DNA from 2 places in the Streptococcus sp. 27098_8_69 genome. Region 2 is predicted to be linked to the other one. Evidence: predicted binding sites of a transcription regulator. Region 2 holds the regulator's gene; the other holds the start of a gene.
The links. The regulator NrdR, encoded in region 2, represses ribonucleotide reductase genes. The targets are predictions, from matches to a motif close to ACACNATATATNGTGT.
Positions count from the first base shown of each region.

Region 1: the regulator NrdR is predicted to act here: its motif matches at 2,005-2,020, upstream of nrdH (glutaredoxin-like protein NrdH).

Region 1 is NZ_JAPVZO010000004.1:63,234-71,070, forward strand. Features, by position in the region: gene nrdE (class 1b ribonucleoside-diphosphate reductase subunit alpha) at 1-1,604, opposite strand, end outside; gene nrdH (glutaredoxin-like protein NrdH) at 1,673-1,891, opposite strand; gene O3658_RS02710 (phosphocarrier protein HPr) at 2,255-2,518, shown strand; gene ptsP (phosphoenolpyruvate--protein phosphotransferase) at 2,523-4,256, shown strand; gene udk (uridine kinase) at 4,380-5,018, shown strand; gene O3658_RS02725 (ECF transporter S component) at 5,209-5,772, opposite strand; gene coaC (phosphopantothenoylcysteine decarboxylase) at 5,756-6,307, opposite strand; gene O3658_RS02735 (phosphopantothenate--cysteine ligase) at 6,319-7,008, opposite strand; gene O3658_RS02740 (hypothetical protein) at 7,150-7,837, shown strand, end outside.
Region 2 is NZ_JAPVZO010000013.1:51,930-59,766, forward strand. Features, by position in the region: gene secA (preprotein translocase subunit SecA) at 1-910, opposite strand, end outside; gene der (ribosome biogenesis GTPase Der) at 1,503-2,813, opposite strand; gene O3658_RS06115 (NADPH-dependent oxidoreductase) at 2,827-3,540, opposite strand; gene dnaI (primosomal protein DnaI) at 3,537-4,433, opposite strand; gene O3658_RS06125 (DnaD domain protein) at 4,434-5,600, opposite strand; gene nrdR (transcriptional regulator NrdR) at 5,601-6,074, opposite strand; gene O3658_RS06135 (GntR family transcriptional regulator) at 6,214-6,579, shown strand; gene O3658_RS06140 (ABC transporter ATP-binding protein) at 6,583-7,278, shown strand; gene O3658_RS06145 (hypothetical protein) at 7,294-7,837, shown strand, end outside.

The sequences.
Region 1 (7,837 bases), on a different contig from region 2:
TCGCCAGTTAAATACTTATCAAAGTAGCTTCCGTTAGCATAGTCTGATTTTTCAAAGTTGTGGAAGGTTACACCACGTTCACGTGCGATATTGTTTGACTCAACCAAGGTCCAGTAGTTCATAAGCATAAAGTAGATGCTTGTAAATTCAACAGACTCAGGTGATCCGTATTCGATCAATTGTTGAGCAAGATAGCTGTGAAGTCCCATAGCTCCAAGTCCAAATGTATGAGCTTGGCTGTTTCCGTGGTCGATAGTAGGAACAGCGACGATGTGTGAACTATCTGTAACAAAAGTAAGGGCACGAACCATAGCACGGATGGAGCGACCAAAGTCAGGTGAAGTCATCATGTTGACCACGTTTGTTGAACCAAGGTTACATGAGACATCAGTACCCATTTTTAGGAACTCCTGAGCATCATTGATAAGACTTGGTTCTTGGACTTGAAGAATCTCTGAACACAAGTTACTCATGATAATCTTACCATCGACAGGATTTGCACGGTTAGCAGTATCGATGTTTACTACATAAGGATAGCCAGATTCTTGTTGCAATTTAGAAATTTCAGTTTCCAAATCACGCGCTTTGATTTTTGTCTTACGGATGTTTGGATTTGCAACTAGCTCATCGTATTTTTCTGTGATATCGATGTAGTTAAATGGCACGCCGTATTCAAGCTCTACAGAGTAAGGACTGAAGAGGTACATTTCTTCATTTTTACGAGCCAATTCGTAGAATTTATCTGGAACCACAACACCAAGTGAAAGAGTCTTGACACGCACTTTTTCATCGGCGTTTTCCTTCTTAGTTGAAAGGAAGGCGATGATATCTGGGTGAAAGACATTGAGGTAAACAACCCCAGCACCTTGACGTTGACCGAGTTGGTTAGAGTAAGAGAAGCTGTCTTCGAAAAGCTTCATAACTGGTACGACACCAGAAGCAGCACCCTCATAGCCTTTAATAGGAGCTCCAGCTTCACGAAGGTTGCTGAGGGAAATTCCCACACCACCACCAATACGTGAAAGTTGAAGAGCAGAGTTGATAGAACGTCCGATAGAGTTCATATCATCTGTTACCTGAATCAAGAAGCAAGATACCAATTCACCACGACGTGCACGACCTGCATTCAAGAAAGAAGGAGTAGCAGGTTGATAACGTTGGTGGATGATTTCATTAGCGATATCAATAGCAATCGCTTCATCACCATCCGCGAAGTAAAGGGCATTAAAGAAGACACGGTCTTCCATGCTTTCAAGATAGTACTCTCCGTCATTAGTTTTCAGAGCATACTGATTATAGAATTTATAGGCAGCCATGAAAGACTTAAATTGGAAGTTCTGATCCTTGATAAATTGATGCAGTTCTTCCAAAAATTCTGGACGGTATTTCTTGATAAATGCTGTCTCAATGTAGTTATGCTCAATGAGGAAGTTGATTTTATCCGTTATTGAGTCAAAAACCATTGTGTTAGGTACAACATTTTCTTTAAAGAAGGCTTCTAAAGCTTCCTTGTCTTTGTGAAGCATAATTTGTCCATTAACAGGACGGTTAATTTCATTATTAAGACGGAAGTAAGTCACATCTTCAAGTTGTTTTAATCCCATAAAAAATCCTTTATCTAATTACAAAAGAAAGGCTTCTAAGGTAGACATAGAAGCTTTTGTCCTGGTTCTTAAGCAAGTTGTTTGAGTTTACCTGGTTGGAAACCAGAGAAAACTTCTGTTGGTGTCTGAATAATAGGAGCAGCACTAAAGCCGAGCTCTTTTACTTGATCAATGTATTCAGGTTGTTCATCAAGATTGATTTCTTTATATTCAACATTATTACTGTCTAAAAAACGTTTCGTCATTTTACATTGGACACAGTTGTTTTTAGAATATACGGTTACCATTTCTGTAACTCCTCTTTAAAAAATTATTACTTTCTTAGTATATCAGAAAAAAAAACTTTGTCAACTTTCTAAAACTAAATCTTGTGTACTTATTTTACCGATTTTACTAACAAACACAATATATAGTGTAGCATTAAAAAATAATTACAGAAAAAGCAATGATTTCATTATAGGTGTCTCGACAAAAACTACATACTGTGTTTTGCTAAATTTAATAGAAGATTTTCAGCAAGTTATCTGAAAGGAAATTGAAGAAAGTCCATAAAATACTTGAAAAATATCAATGAAGGTGATATAATACTAAATTGTAAGGGTTATCAGATATGTAACTCAACAAGAAAACTATTAAAGGAGAGTCAAACTATGGCTTCTAAAGATTTCCACGTAGTGGCAGAAACAGGTATTCACGCACGTCCAGCAACATTGTTGGTACAAACAGCTAGCAAATTTGCTTCAGATATCACTCTTGAGTACAAAGGTAAATCAGTTAACCTTAAATCTATCATGGGTGTAATGAGCCTTGGTGTTGGTCAAGGTGCTGACGTTACAATCACTGCTGAAGGTGCAGACGCTGATGACGCTATCGCTGCAATCTCAGAAACAATGGAAAAAGAAGGATTGGCATAAGGAAATGACAGAAATGCTTAAAGGAATCGCAGCATCTGACGGTGTTGCAGTTGCAAAAGCATATCTACTCGTTCAACCGGATTTATCATTCGAGACTGTTACAGTCGAAGATACAAATGCAGAAGAGGCTCGTTTGGATGTTGCTCTTGAAGCTTCTCAAAACGAGCTTTCTCTTATCCGCGAGAAGGCTGTAGGTACGCTTGGTGAAGAAGCGGCACAAGTATTTGACGCCCACTTGATGGTTCTTGCTGACCCTGAATTGATCGGTCAAATCAAAGAAACTATCCGTGCTAAGAAAGTGAATGCAGAAGCAGGTCTGAAAGAAGTTACAGACATGTTTATCACAATCTTTGAAGGCATGGAAGACAACCCATACATGCAAGAACGTGCAGCGGATATCCGCGACGTAACAAAACGTGTATTGGCTAATCTCCTTGGTAAAAAATTGCCAAACCCAGCTTCTATCAATGAAGAAGTGATCGTGATTGCTCACGACTTGACTCCATCTGATACAGCTCAATTGGACAAAAACTTTGTAAAAGCTTTTGTAACAAACATTGGTGGTCGTACAAGTCACTCAGCTATCATGGCTCGTACACTTGAAATCGCTGCAGTTTTGGGTACAAACAACATCACTGAAATCGTTAAAGATGGTGACCTACTTGCCGTTAATGGTATTACAGGTGAAGTAATTATCAACCCTACTGAAGAACAAGCAGCTGAATTTAAAGCAGCTGGTGAAGCTTACGCTCAACAAAAAGCTGAGTGGGCACTCTTGAAAGATGCTCAAACAGTTACTGCTGACGGTAAACACTTCGAATTGGCAGCAAACATTGGTACTCCAAAAGACGTTGAAGGTGTTAATGACAATGGTGCAGAAGCTGTCGGTCTTTACCGTACAGAGTTCTTGTACATGGATTCTCAAGACTTCCCAACTGAAGACGAGCAGTACGAAGCATACAAGGCTGTTCTTGAAGGAATGAACGGTAAACCAGTTGTTGTCCGTACAATGGATATCGGTGGTGACAAGGAACTTCCTTACTTCGATATGCCTCATGAAATGAACCCATTCCTTGGATTCCGTGCACTTCGTATCTCTATCTCTGAAACTGGAGATGCAATGTTCCGCACTCAAATCCGTGCTCTTCTTCGTGCTTCTGTACACGGTCAATTGCGTATCATGTTCCCAATGGTTGCGCTTTTGAAAGAATTCCGTGCAGCTAAAGCAGTCTTCGATGAAGAAAAAGCTAACCTTCTTGCTGAAGGTGTTGCAGTTGCGGATGACATCCAAGTTGGTATCATGATTGAAATTCCTGCGGCAGCAATGCTTGCAGACCAATTTGCAAAAGAAGTTGACTTCTTCTCAATTGGTACAAACGACTTGATCCAATACACAATGGCGGCAGACCGTATGAACGAACAAGTTTCATACCTTTACCAACCATACAACCCATCAATCCTTCGTTTGATTAACAACGTTATCAAAGCAGCTCACGCTGAAGGTAAATGGGCTGGTATGTGTGGTGAAATGGCTGGTGACCAAACAGCTGTTCCACTTCTTGTCGGAATGGGCTTGGATGAGTTCTCTATGTCAGCAACATCTGTACTTCGTACACGTAGCTTGATGAAGAAACTTGACACTGCTAAAATGCAAGAATACGCTAACCGCGCTCTTACAGAATGTTCAACAATGGAAGAAGTTCTTGAACTTTCTAAAGAATACGTTAACTTCGATTAATCAATTACAAATCCTTGTAGCTTCTAGCTATGAGGATTTTTCTTCTATTTTGTAGAAAACTCCATCTGTAAAATTTATCAAAAATATGGTAAAATAGACAAGGGAAAATACAAGGAGGCTACAATGCAAAATAGACCAATCATTATCGGAGTAACAGGGGGATCTGGAGGAGGAAAGACAAGCGTATCTAAAGCAATCTTGTCACATTTTCCAAACGAGAAAATAGCTATGATTGAGCATGATTCCTACTATAAAGATCAATCTCATCTAACCTTTGAAGAACGAATCAAAACTAATTATGACCATCCTTTTGCTTTTGATACTGATTTGATGATTGCGCAAATCAAAGAGTTGTTGGCAGGACGTCCTGTAGATATTCCTACCTATGATTATGCTGCCCATACCAGAAGTTCTAAAACCTATCGTCAAGAACCTCAGGATGTCTTTATCGTAGAAGGAATCTTAGTTTTAGAGGACAAACGACTTCGTGATTTAATGGATATCAAGATTTTCGTAGATACAGATGATGACGTTCGTATCATTCGCCGTATTAAGCGTGATATGGAAGAGCGTGGTCGTAGTCTAGATAGCGTTATTGACCAGTATCTTGGTGTAGTGAAACCCATGTATCATCAATTTATTGAGCCAACAAAGCGTTATGCAGATATCGTTATTCCAGAAGGTGTGACTAATACAGTAGCCATTGATTTGCTGACAACAAAAATCGAAAAGATTTTAGAAGAAGCACGTCTAGCCCAATGATAAGTAGATAAAAGGCTGTTGGAAAGTAAATATCTTTCCAAGATTGATTTTTTCCCATATTGGTGAGTCTTTACAATCAAGCTTTTAGATAGTTTCGTCAAAGGGGCTTTTAGGAATCTGTAATCTTAATTAAATACAGAGTCAGTGACTTAGGGCAAATAAAAATCGAGGTCGGGATTTTCCCGACCTCTTATTTTTTGATTTTTTCAAGTCTCGGAACAATAACTAGGGTGAGTATTGCTGATATAATCAGTTCTGCGATAGAGTTTGTTGAGATAACAGTAGCTAATAGTTTTTGGATATTTCCGTCAAAAACATTTCCAAAGAGGAAGAAGATACCGCCTAGTACAAATACAGTATTAGTAAGAGAACCGAGCGCTCCCGCAAATATAAGCCCCGCCTTGTTTCTGAGGAGTTTATAGACAAAGTATGGTGTTAAACCAATTAAGATACGAGGAATAATAGCAATAGCAAGTGAAGCTAAATTCCCATTCGGCACAAAAGGAGAGAAGAGGTAGCTAGTTGGGAGAATAGTAATCGTATTGACTGTCAAGCTAATCATTCCCATCAAGAAACCTAAGATAGCCCCAATCCGTGGTCCGTAGATGATACTAGCAATGATGACCGGGATATGGACAATGGTTGGTTTAATTGGAAATGGCAAGACATTAAAGACAATAGAGCTTAGCAAATGAATGACAATCATGCTGGCAAAAAAGATAGCAATAGGAGCAATATTAGAGCGTTTGTTCATGAAGTTTTTCCTTTATCAGTTGTAAAATAGTATCAAGATCAGCAAGAGCACCCCGTCCTACATCGCCACAGGCCAGTAGGGATTCTTTAGGAGAAATAATTGTATAACCATAAGTTTCCAAAGTATTTAGGTTTGTTTGAGTTGCTGGATGGTCATACATTTTGGTATTCATGGCAGGTGCTACTAGTTTTGGTACGTAGTGGGGCAAGGCAAGAGCAGTAGCAGTCACCATATTATCTGCGAAACCGTGTGCTAGTTTTGCAATCGTATTAGCGGTTGCAGGAGCAAGGATAAATAAGTCTGTTTCTTTGCCAAGCTCGATATGATTGACTTTGTCAGGATAAGGTTCCTGCATAAGATCGAGATGAACTGTATTTTGAGATAAGACTTGAAGGGTTAAAGGTTGGATAAAGGCAGTCGCAGCCTGGGTCATAAGTACCGTAACAGAATGCCCCTGTTTCTTCAAGTTACTAACCAAATCAGCAGCTTTGTAAGAGGCGATAGACCCTGTAACAGCGAGTGTAATACGAGCCATAATTTTCCTTTCTAACAATCAAGTTCTTGAATTCTCTTGGTTAGCAAGTCAGCAATTTCTTGCTTGCTAGCAGCAATCTGATAATCTTTTTCTTCTACTAGATAAGCTAGGTGTTGATCAGCATTAATCTGAGTAAGGTCATTAGCGACAATCAAATCAGCTTGATTCTTTTTAAGACTTTCTCTAGCGATTTGAATCAGATGCTCCTCAGTAACATCGACAAGGAGTTTAAAGCCAATGAGATGGATACTTGGGTTCCATTCTTTGACAAGAGAAATAATTTTAGGATTTTTCTTGAGAAAAAGGACTTGTACCTCATCCTTAGAGGAGATCTTTGTTTCCATATTTTTCTTATGCAAAAATTCACTTAAATCTTGACTTGCTTGAACTTCATCGAGACCAGTCATGTAAACTGGGCTGTAGTCAGAAACAGCCATTGAATGAATCAAGACTTGATAATCAGGGACAATCCGTTTCATCTCTTGGAGTAAATCGGAAGTATTTCTGATTTCGATGACGGATAAATTTGAGTGTGGTTCTGGTTTTAGTGCTTGTTGCGTAGTAATTAGACAAACTTGGTGACCAGCCTTTAGTAAAGTCTCAGTTATTACTTTACCAAGTCTGCCAGTAGAGTGATTGGTAATGGAGCGAACTCGATCAATGGCTTCGCTTGTACCACCAGATGTAACTAAAATTTTCATAGAACTATTGTACAAAAAAATGAGCAGTAAGTAAAATGAAAGCGATAAAATCTAACTAAACTTTATAACTATATTATTATTGACAATTAATTTAAGATATAAGATAATTATTTTAGTTATATATGAAAAGGGGAAGCCGTTATGGACTTTTTTAAGTTTGCAGATAATATGGTTAAAGAAGCTAGTAAAGTAATTGATGATGCTAGTAAGACAACCAATAGCGTACTTAATGAAGCTGGAAAAGCTTTAGATAGCGCTGGAAAAGTTACAGGAGATTTATTATCAGATTCTGTAAAAGTAATAGGAGATGTATCAAATAAGATAGGAAATGTTGTTTCAGACGTTTCAGGTCAAGCTGCTACAGTAGCGAATGATACTGTTCAACAAGTAACAGAGGTGACAACTGGCACAATCAATCAAGCTGGAAAAATTGCAACGGAAGCAAAATCACAAATTGATTCAATAGATCTTTTTAATGGTAAACTAAGGTCCGAAGCCGTTGCGAATTACCATGAATCTATTCAAACATATAATGAAAAAGTCACAGATCTAACGAATAAATCGACTGAGCTTTATAAAACTAGAGACAAGGCGATTAAAGTTGTAAAAATCGTTGAAGAGAGAATTAGTAAATTAGCAAATAAACCGAAAGAATTTGAAACAAAATTAGAAGAAATAATTGTTGAAATACAGAATTTCGAAGATAAGCAGTTGGCTATTACTCAGGCAATAAAAGAAGCAGAATTAGCCAGCGGTAGTACGGCAGCTACAGCTTCTTTAAGTGCTTTAGGGGTGACAGTCGCAACTTTAGGTCCTACTGCCGCTATGG
Region 2 (7,837 bases):
TATCGAGAAGCATGATGTAGTTGGCACGAAGGGCGTTATCGATAAAGTGAGTCAGAGCAACATTTTCAATATCGTAGAGGTTGCTTAGATTGAAGTAGCTTTCGGCCTTGTCAATACCTGAATCTGATAGACCAATAGTCTTAGACTGGATGTCAATGATATAGTCATCCTTATCCAAAGACTTCACAAAATGGTCAGCCATATGGTAGAGTTGACTGGTTTCAACTGCATTGGCTCCTGAAACGATCAAAGGAGTACGAGCTTCGTCAATCAAGATAGAGTCTACCTCATCGACCAAGGCATAGTTAAGCGGACGTTGAACCATATTCTCCGCACGGACAACCATGTTATCACGGAGGTAGTCAAATCCGATTTCTGAGTTGGTTGAGTAAGTGATATCACACTCATAGGCTTCTTTTTTCTCCATTGGAGATTTGGCTGCCAAGTTGATCCCTACTGACAAGCCAAGCCATGAGTACAACTCACCCATCTCAGTCGCGTCACGTTCAGAAAGGTATTCATTGACCGTAACTACGTGAACCCCTTTACCTGAAAGAGCATTGAGGTATACAGGCATAGTCGCTGTCAAGGTTTTCCCCTCACCAGTACGCATCTCAGGAACGTCTCCATGGTGAAGAACGATTCCCCCCATAACCTGAACCTTATACGGGAAAAGACCAAGAACACGCTTAGCTCCCTCGCGTACAACAGCAAACGCCTCATACAAAAGTTGGTCAAGAGTCTCACCATTTTGGTAGCGTTGTTTGAATTCTTCTGTTTTTGCTTGCAATTGCTCGTCAGTTAACACAGCCATTTCATCTTCATATTTTAGGACTTTGTCCGCCATCTTTTCCAGACGACGAATCTCTCCTTTATCATTTTCGATAATTGTTTTTAGTAAATTTGCCATTTTTTTCCTTACTTTAAATTCTGAATATTTTAGAATGTTCTTTTTATTGTAGCATATTTGCCCAATTTTTTCAAGAAATATTCCGTTTTCCCTTAGGACGAAAAAAGGGCTAACCATCAAGATTAGTTCCCTTAAAATTCCTATTTCGAGGCTAGTGTTCTTTCAGGTACAAGCTTGCCTATTTCTTTCAAGGAAGACTGGATTTCTTCTTTTCCAATCGCAGCTTATTCATAAATTTTAGACAAGCATAGATTTTCCAGTCATTGACTAAGGATAAAAGGACTAAAAGTAGCCAAATCACCCATCTAGCAAGATCCCTTGGTTCTTGTAAAATAAAGTTAAATAAGACTAGAGAAAAAAGAGTGAAAACTAGACTAAACAAGGCTGCTAGAGACATATAAAACCAATAAAAATAGTAAAAGACAGAAAAGTACTTACTTCCTGGCTGTACCTTCCCTTGCCAACGAAAAAAGTAAAAGTAGGGTGCCAAAATCAAGAATTTTAATAGTTTTTCCATCTCCTTACCTCTCCAACGCGTTCCTTATTTTATTATAGCAAAAAATCTGGAAATGTCCTTCCAGATTCTGCTTTTTTATTTTCGCTTTCTTGCGATCAGGTGAATCGGTGTTCCTTCAAAGACAAAGGCCTTGCGGATTTGATTTTCCAAGAAACGCAAGTAAGAGAAGTGCATGAGTTCTTCTTCATTCACAAAGATAACAAAGGTCGGTGGTTTGGTCGCCACTTGCGTCGCATAGAAAATCTTGAGGCGTTTCCCTTTGTCTGTCGGTGTTGGATTGATGGCAATGGCATCCATAATCACATCATTCAAGACAGCTGATGGAATACGGGTATTTTGACTCTCGCTGATTTGCTTAATCATCTCAGGCAACTTGTGGAGACGTTGCTTGGTAAAAGCTGAAACAAAGATAATCGGTGCGTAAGGCAGGTATTGGAACTGCTCACGGATATCTTCCTCCCAGTTTTTCATGGTGTGGTTATCTTTTTCAAGAGTATCCCACTTATTGACCACGATAATCATACCTTTACCAGCTTCGTGGGCAAATCCAGCGATACGCTTGTCATACTCACGGATGCCTTCTTCGGCATTGAGGACCATCAAGACTACATCTGAACGGTCAATAGCACGCATGGCACGCATGACAGAGTATTTCTCAGTATTTTCATAGACTTTACCAGATTTACGCATACCAGCAGTATCAATCATGGTAAACTCTTGGCCATCCGCATCTGTAAAATGAGTGTCAATAGCATCACGAGTAGTACCAGCGACAGGGCTGGCAATGACGCGGTCTTCTCCCAAAATGGCATTAATCAAGCTAGATTTTCCGACATTTGGACGTCCAATCAAGCTGAATTTAATAACATCTGGATTTTCTTCTTCAACTTCATGTGGGAGATTTTCCACAATAGCATCCAGCACATCCCCTGTCCCAATACCGTGCACAGATGAAATCGGTAGTGGTTCGCCCAAACCTAGAGCATAGAAATCATAGATATCATTTCTCATCTCAGGGTTGTCAACCTTGTTAACGGCTAGGATAACTGGTTTATGAGTTTTATAAAGTTTACGGGCAACGTATTCGTCCGCATCTGTAATTCCTTCTTTACCAGACACGACAAAGACGATAACATCTGCTTCTTCCATGGCAATTTCTGCCTGGTGCTTGATTTGTTCCATGAAAGGCGCATCGACATCATCAATCCCCCCAGTATCAATCATACTGAAAGAACGGTTAAGCCACTCACCTGTGGCATAGATACGATCTCGCGTTACACCTTCAACATCTTCTACGATGGAGATGCGTTCTCCCGCGATACGGTTAAATAGGGTTGATTTCCCAACATTGGGACGTCCCACAATGGCAACAGTTGGTAAGGCCATGTTTTCTCACTTTCTACAATAACTTCTTCTGCTCAAGATTTTCTCGAGTCGAGCTTGGTTCTGGATTGCCGAATTGCTCTGCCAAACGTTGACTCCAAGTTGTAGTCGCACGCGCACCTGCATATTCAGTCTGTAAACGGTCATAGGCTTCAATAGCTTCAGTTGACTGTTCTTGGTATTCTTCCTCAAAGACAACATTCTCTAGTGGCAATCTTGGTTTTACATCATGCTTTTGATTTGGCACACCTAGTGCAATCCCGAAGACTGGATAGGTATAGTCAGGAAGCTTGAACAATTCTGCTAATTCAAGAGACTTGTAACGCACCAAACCGATAATCACTCCACCGTAGCCTAGGCTTTCTGCCGCAAGCAAGGTATTTTGCCCAGCAAGCGCAGCATCTACTGAAGTGATGAGGAGTCCTTCCACCCCTTGAGGTTGGAAAACATCCGTATGGAGACGAGCCCCTTTTTCTGCACGGTTTAGGTCACCGACAAAGAGGAGAAAGGCTGCAGACTGGCGAATCGCTTCTTGAGGAACTAACTCAAATAAGGCATCCTTCTTTTCTTGACTTCTAACTACAATCACAGAATACGATTGGAAATTTTTCCAAGAAGAAGCCATTTGTCCTGCAGACAAAATGGTATTTAAATCTTCTTGGGGAATCTCTTGCTCCTTAAATCTACGCACTGAAGTATGAGCCTTCATTAATTTGATTGTTTCTGTCATCGGCGGTTTTCTCCTTCAAGTCTGGTTTCCTCTGCTAAATAACGAATGCGTTCCATGACGCGTCTAGCTTCCCAGGTTTCGTCATTTCCGTTTTTCCCTTTAGCGAAATGCTTCTCCAAATCTTCAAAGTTGAAGTTGGAGGTGAAAAAGGTCGGTAAATCTTCCTGCATGCGATATTGGAGAATGACCTGCAAGATCTCGTCACGCACCCAAGCTGTTGATTGCTCGGCACCAATATCATCTAAAATCAAGACTTCAGCCAGCTTAATCTCATCCACCAAGGTCTTGACATTGCCATCACCAATGGCATTCTTGACATCGATGACAAAACTAGGATAGTGGAGGAGAGTTGATGAAACACCACGTTTTTCAGACAAATCATGGGCTAGGGCAGCCACCATGAAACTTTTACCCACACCAAAGTCTCCATATAAGTACAGACCTTTTCGAATAGCTGGATATTGCTCCACAAAGGCTAGGAGCTTTTCAAAAACGGACAAGCGCCCCAAATCATCTAAATCAACTTGAGCTAGGCTAGCTTTTTTAAGACTAGCTGGAAGATTGATTAGCTTGAGACGGTTTTTAATCGCCGCTTCTTTTTCTGCCGCGATTAGCTCTGGAGTTTCTTCATAAGAGACATCTGCATAGCCTTGGTTCATGACTAGGATAGGCTTGTAGCCACGCGCGATATAGTCTGTATCTTCTCGGAGGAACTTATCTCTCTCAGTGATGTATTGGTTAAACTTGGAAATACTACGGTTTAACTCCTCCTGACTGAGAGATTCTTTCTGGATAAAGGCCGCAACATCAGGGTCTTTCACAATTTGCTGGACCAAATCCTGATACTGAAATCTGCTTGGTTGACGCTTGAGTACGTCTCCGACACTTTCCATCTAGTCTCCTCCTTTTTCTAATCGAGCTAACATTTCTTTTTTCTTACGTTCTAGTTCTAAGCGAGTTTCTTCGCTAGTTTCATTCTTATATTCAGGATTGCTCCATTTAGGCACATTGGTTTTTACTGGGGCAGTCTGATTCTGCTTTTGCGTTTTTGCTTTTTGGCCACGTTCACGAATACGGAGGACAGCCTCCTCGGCACTACGAATATTTTGATAGGCGTAGTCATTAGCCACCTTCATGGCGTATTTTTCATTGATATTGGCTGAATCAACCTTATTAAAGGTCAGGAGCAAGATAACATTGATCACTTCATCCAGCAAACCCAAGGCTGCCATCTGCTGGAGCAGGTCCCGTTCAGTCTGGGTAATACTTCCCTTGCGAGTCTGCTTGATTTCAGCAAGGAACTGCAAGGCTGTCTTTTTCTTAGCCTCTCGGATAATGGTTGCTTCCTTGGGACTAAAGTCAGAAGTCACAGGCTTTTGCGCTATCTTTTCACGGATGCGTTTGACAGAAATCACTTGCGACACTGCTGTCGCTTTGGCTACTTGATAAGTGTCAAACCAGGTCCACTTCTGCTCGTCTGCTATTGCAAACAAGGCCAAAACATCCGAAGTCTCATCTTGAAAACGAAGACCATCGCGAGCCATAAGCTGACGGAAATGCTCCAAATCAAAATCATCTACTGCTGGCTGACTGCTAGAGGTTTCTTGACTCGCAGACTCAGATAACTGAGGAAAGATTTGACTCAAGGACACCGAGATAGGTTCCCCTTCAACACCTTCCTGTCTCATAGCTGCAACCGCACTATCCCCAATCATTTTTTCTAATAAGGTCCGATAAACTGTATGTTGTAAAAATTCTTGAGTTGATAAGGGAGAATGGACTAACAAGTTATAGGCCTCCCCCTGCTGATAGAGGGTCACCAATTTCATGGCTGTCAGAGTTTTAAAAGCCTTTAAAAGGGTATCCATCCCGAAATTCAGATGATTAAGCATGGCTGCAAAGAGATGTTCGTTTTGACCACCATCCCAAAAAGTCACAGCATAAAGATAGAGGCTCAGCGCCTCCTGACCGATAATCGGGAGGTAGCACTGCACCATTGATGAGGTATCTTGCGACACCCGATTATTCTTTACAAAAGAAAAACGGTCATTTGGCTTCATTTATTTTTCCTTTTTCTTTTTAGAGGATTGTGTGATCTGCTGGAGTAGGCTTTCAAGCTCACTCACATCCTTAAAGCTACGGTAAACGCTGGCAAAACGTACATAAGTAATCTCATCTAACTCTGCCAACTCTTCCATAACCAAGGAGCCAATAACCTCACTCTGAATTTCATTTTCATTGCGACTACGGAGTTTTTGTTCGATGCGATTGACCACCATGCCAATTTCATCACTAGACACTGGACGTTTCTGGGCTGAACGAATAATCCCGTTAAAGATTTTATCTCTTGAAAATTGTTCCCGTGTACCATCTTTTTTGACCACAACTAGTGTTCTCTCTTCAACACGTTCATAGGTTGTAAAACGATGCTGACACTCTTCACACTCACGTCTTCTTCTGATTGTATTTCCTTCTTCAGCCTGGCGACTATCGATCACACTTGATTTTGTAGCGCCACATTTTGGACAACGCATGCCTTTCCCTCCTTGTCGTTTTCTTTTCATTATACCATTTTTTAAGAGATTCCCAAAATAATTCTCCTTTTGGCTTGACAAGTTTTTTGTTTTGTTGTATTATTGAATTAACACAAAGGTAATTAGAAAGGAGATCGTGATGTCTTGGACATTTGATAACAATAAACCCATTTATTTGCAGATTATGGAGAAAATCAAATTGCAGATTATTTCCCATAAACTTGAGCCCAATCAACAGCTTCCAACCGTTAGAGAATTGGCAAGCGAGGCAGGGGTCAATCCCAACACCATCCAGCGCGCCCTATCGGACTTGGAGAGAGAAGGCTTTGTCTATACCAAGCGGACATCTGGACGCTTTGTCACAGAGGATTTGGACTTGATCCTCCAATCCCGTAAGCAACTGTCAGAAGAACAGCTGCAACAGTTTGTAACAGGCATGGTAGAATTCGGCTATGAAAAAGAAGAACTACCGACTGTTTTGAGAGATTATATTGAAGGAGTTTAAACTATGACCTTGTTAGCATTTGAAAATGTGTCAAAATCCTATGGAGCAAGTCCTGCTCTTACAAATGTTTCCCTTGAAATTCCAGCTGGAAAAATCGTTGGCCTCCTTGGTCCAAACGGTTCTGGAAAGACAACCTTGATTAAACTAATCAACGGCTTGCTACAGCCAGAGGAAGGGCGTATCCTCATCAATGGCATGGAACCAAGCCCAACAACTAAAGCAATTGTTTCTTATCTTCCTGATACGACCTACCTCAACGAGCAGATGAAGGTCAAGGAAGCTCTCACTTATTTCAAGACCTTCTACCAAGATTTTAATCTGGAACGTGCTCAAGGTCTCCTTCGTGACCTTGGCATCGATGAGAATAGCCGTTTCAAGAAACTCTCAAAAGGGAACAAAGAAAAGGTTCAGTTGATCCTTGTCATGAGTCGTGATGCTCGTCTATACGTCCTTGATGAACCAATCGGTGGTGTCGACCCAGCAGCTCGTGACTATATCTTGAACACCATCATCAACAACTACTCTCCAACTTCGACTGTCTTGATTTCAACTCACTTGATTTCAGACATCGAACCAATCTTGGATGAGATTGTCTTCCTCAAGGACGGAAAAGTCGTCCGTCAAGGAAATGTTGATGATATTCGCTATGAGTCTGGAGAGTCTATCGACCAACTCTTCCGTCATGAATTCAAAGCCTAGATAAAGGAGATTATTATGTTTTGGAATTTAGTTCGTTATGAATTTAAAAATGTTAACAAATGGTATTTAGCCCTCTATGGTGCTGTGTTGGCACTTTCTGCTCTTATAGGAATTCAAGCAAAGACCTATAACAATCTACCTATCAAAGAAAGTCAACCTATTCTACTTATTTTTCTAGCACTCGTGTTTGGTGGCTTGATGATTACGCTTGGGATTTCAACCTTGATTTTGATCATCCGTCGCTTCAAGGGTAGTGTCTATGACCGACAAGGTTATCTCACTTTGACCTTGCCAGTTTCCGAACACCAGATTATCTTAGCCAAACTCTTGGGAGCCTTCATTTGGTCTCTGATCAGTTCAGCAGTCTTGGTTCTGAGCATTTATATCATTCTTGTGATCATTGAGCCTAATTCTGTTGATTTCCTTGCTTTTAAAGACTTGTTCCAACAGTACCTAGACAGTATCAGCTTATCTCTGATTTCATTCATCCTTAGCACTGTAGCAAGCATCCTTTGCATCTACTTGGCAATCTCTATCGGACAACTCTTTAATGAATACC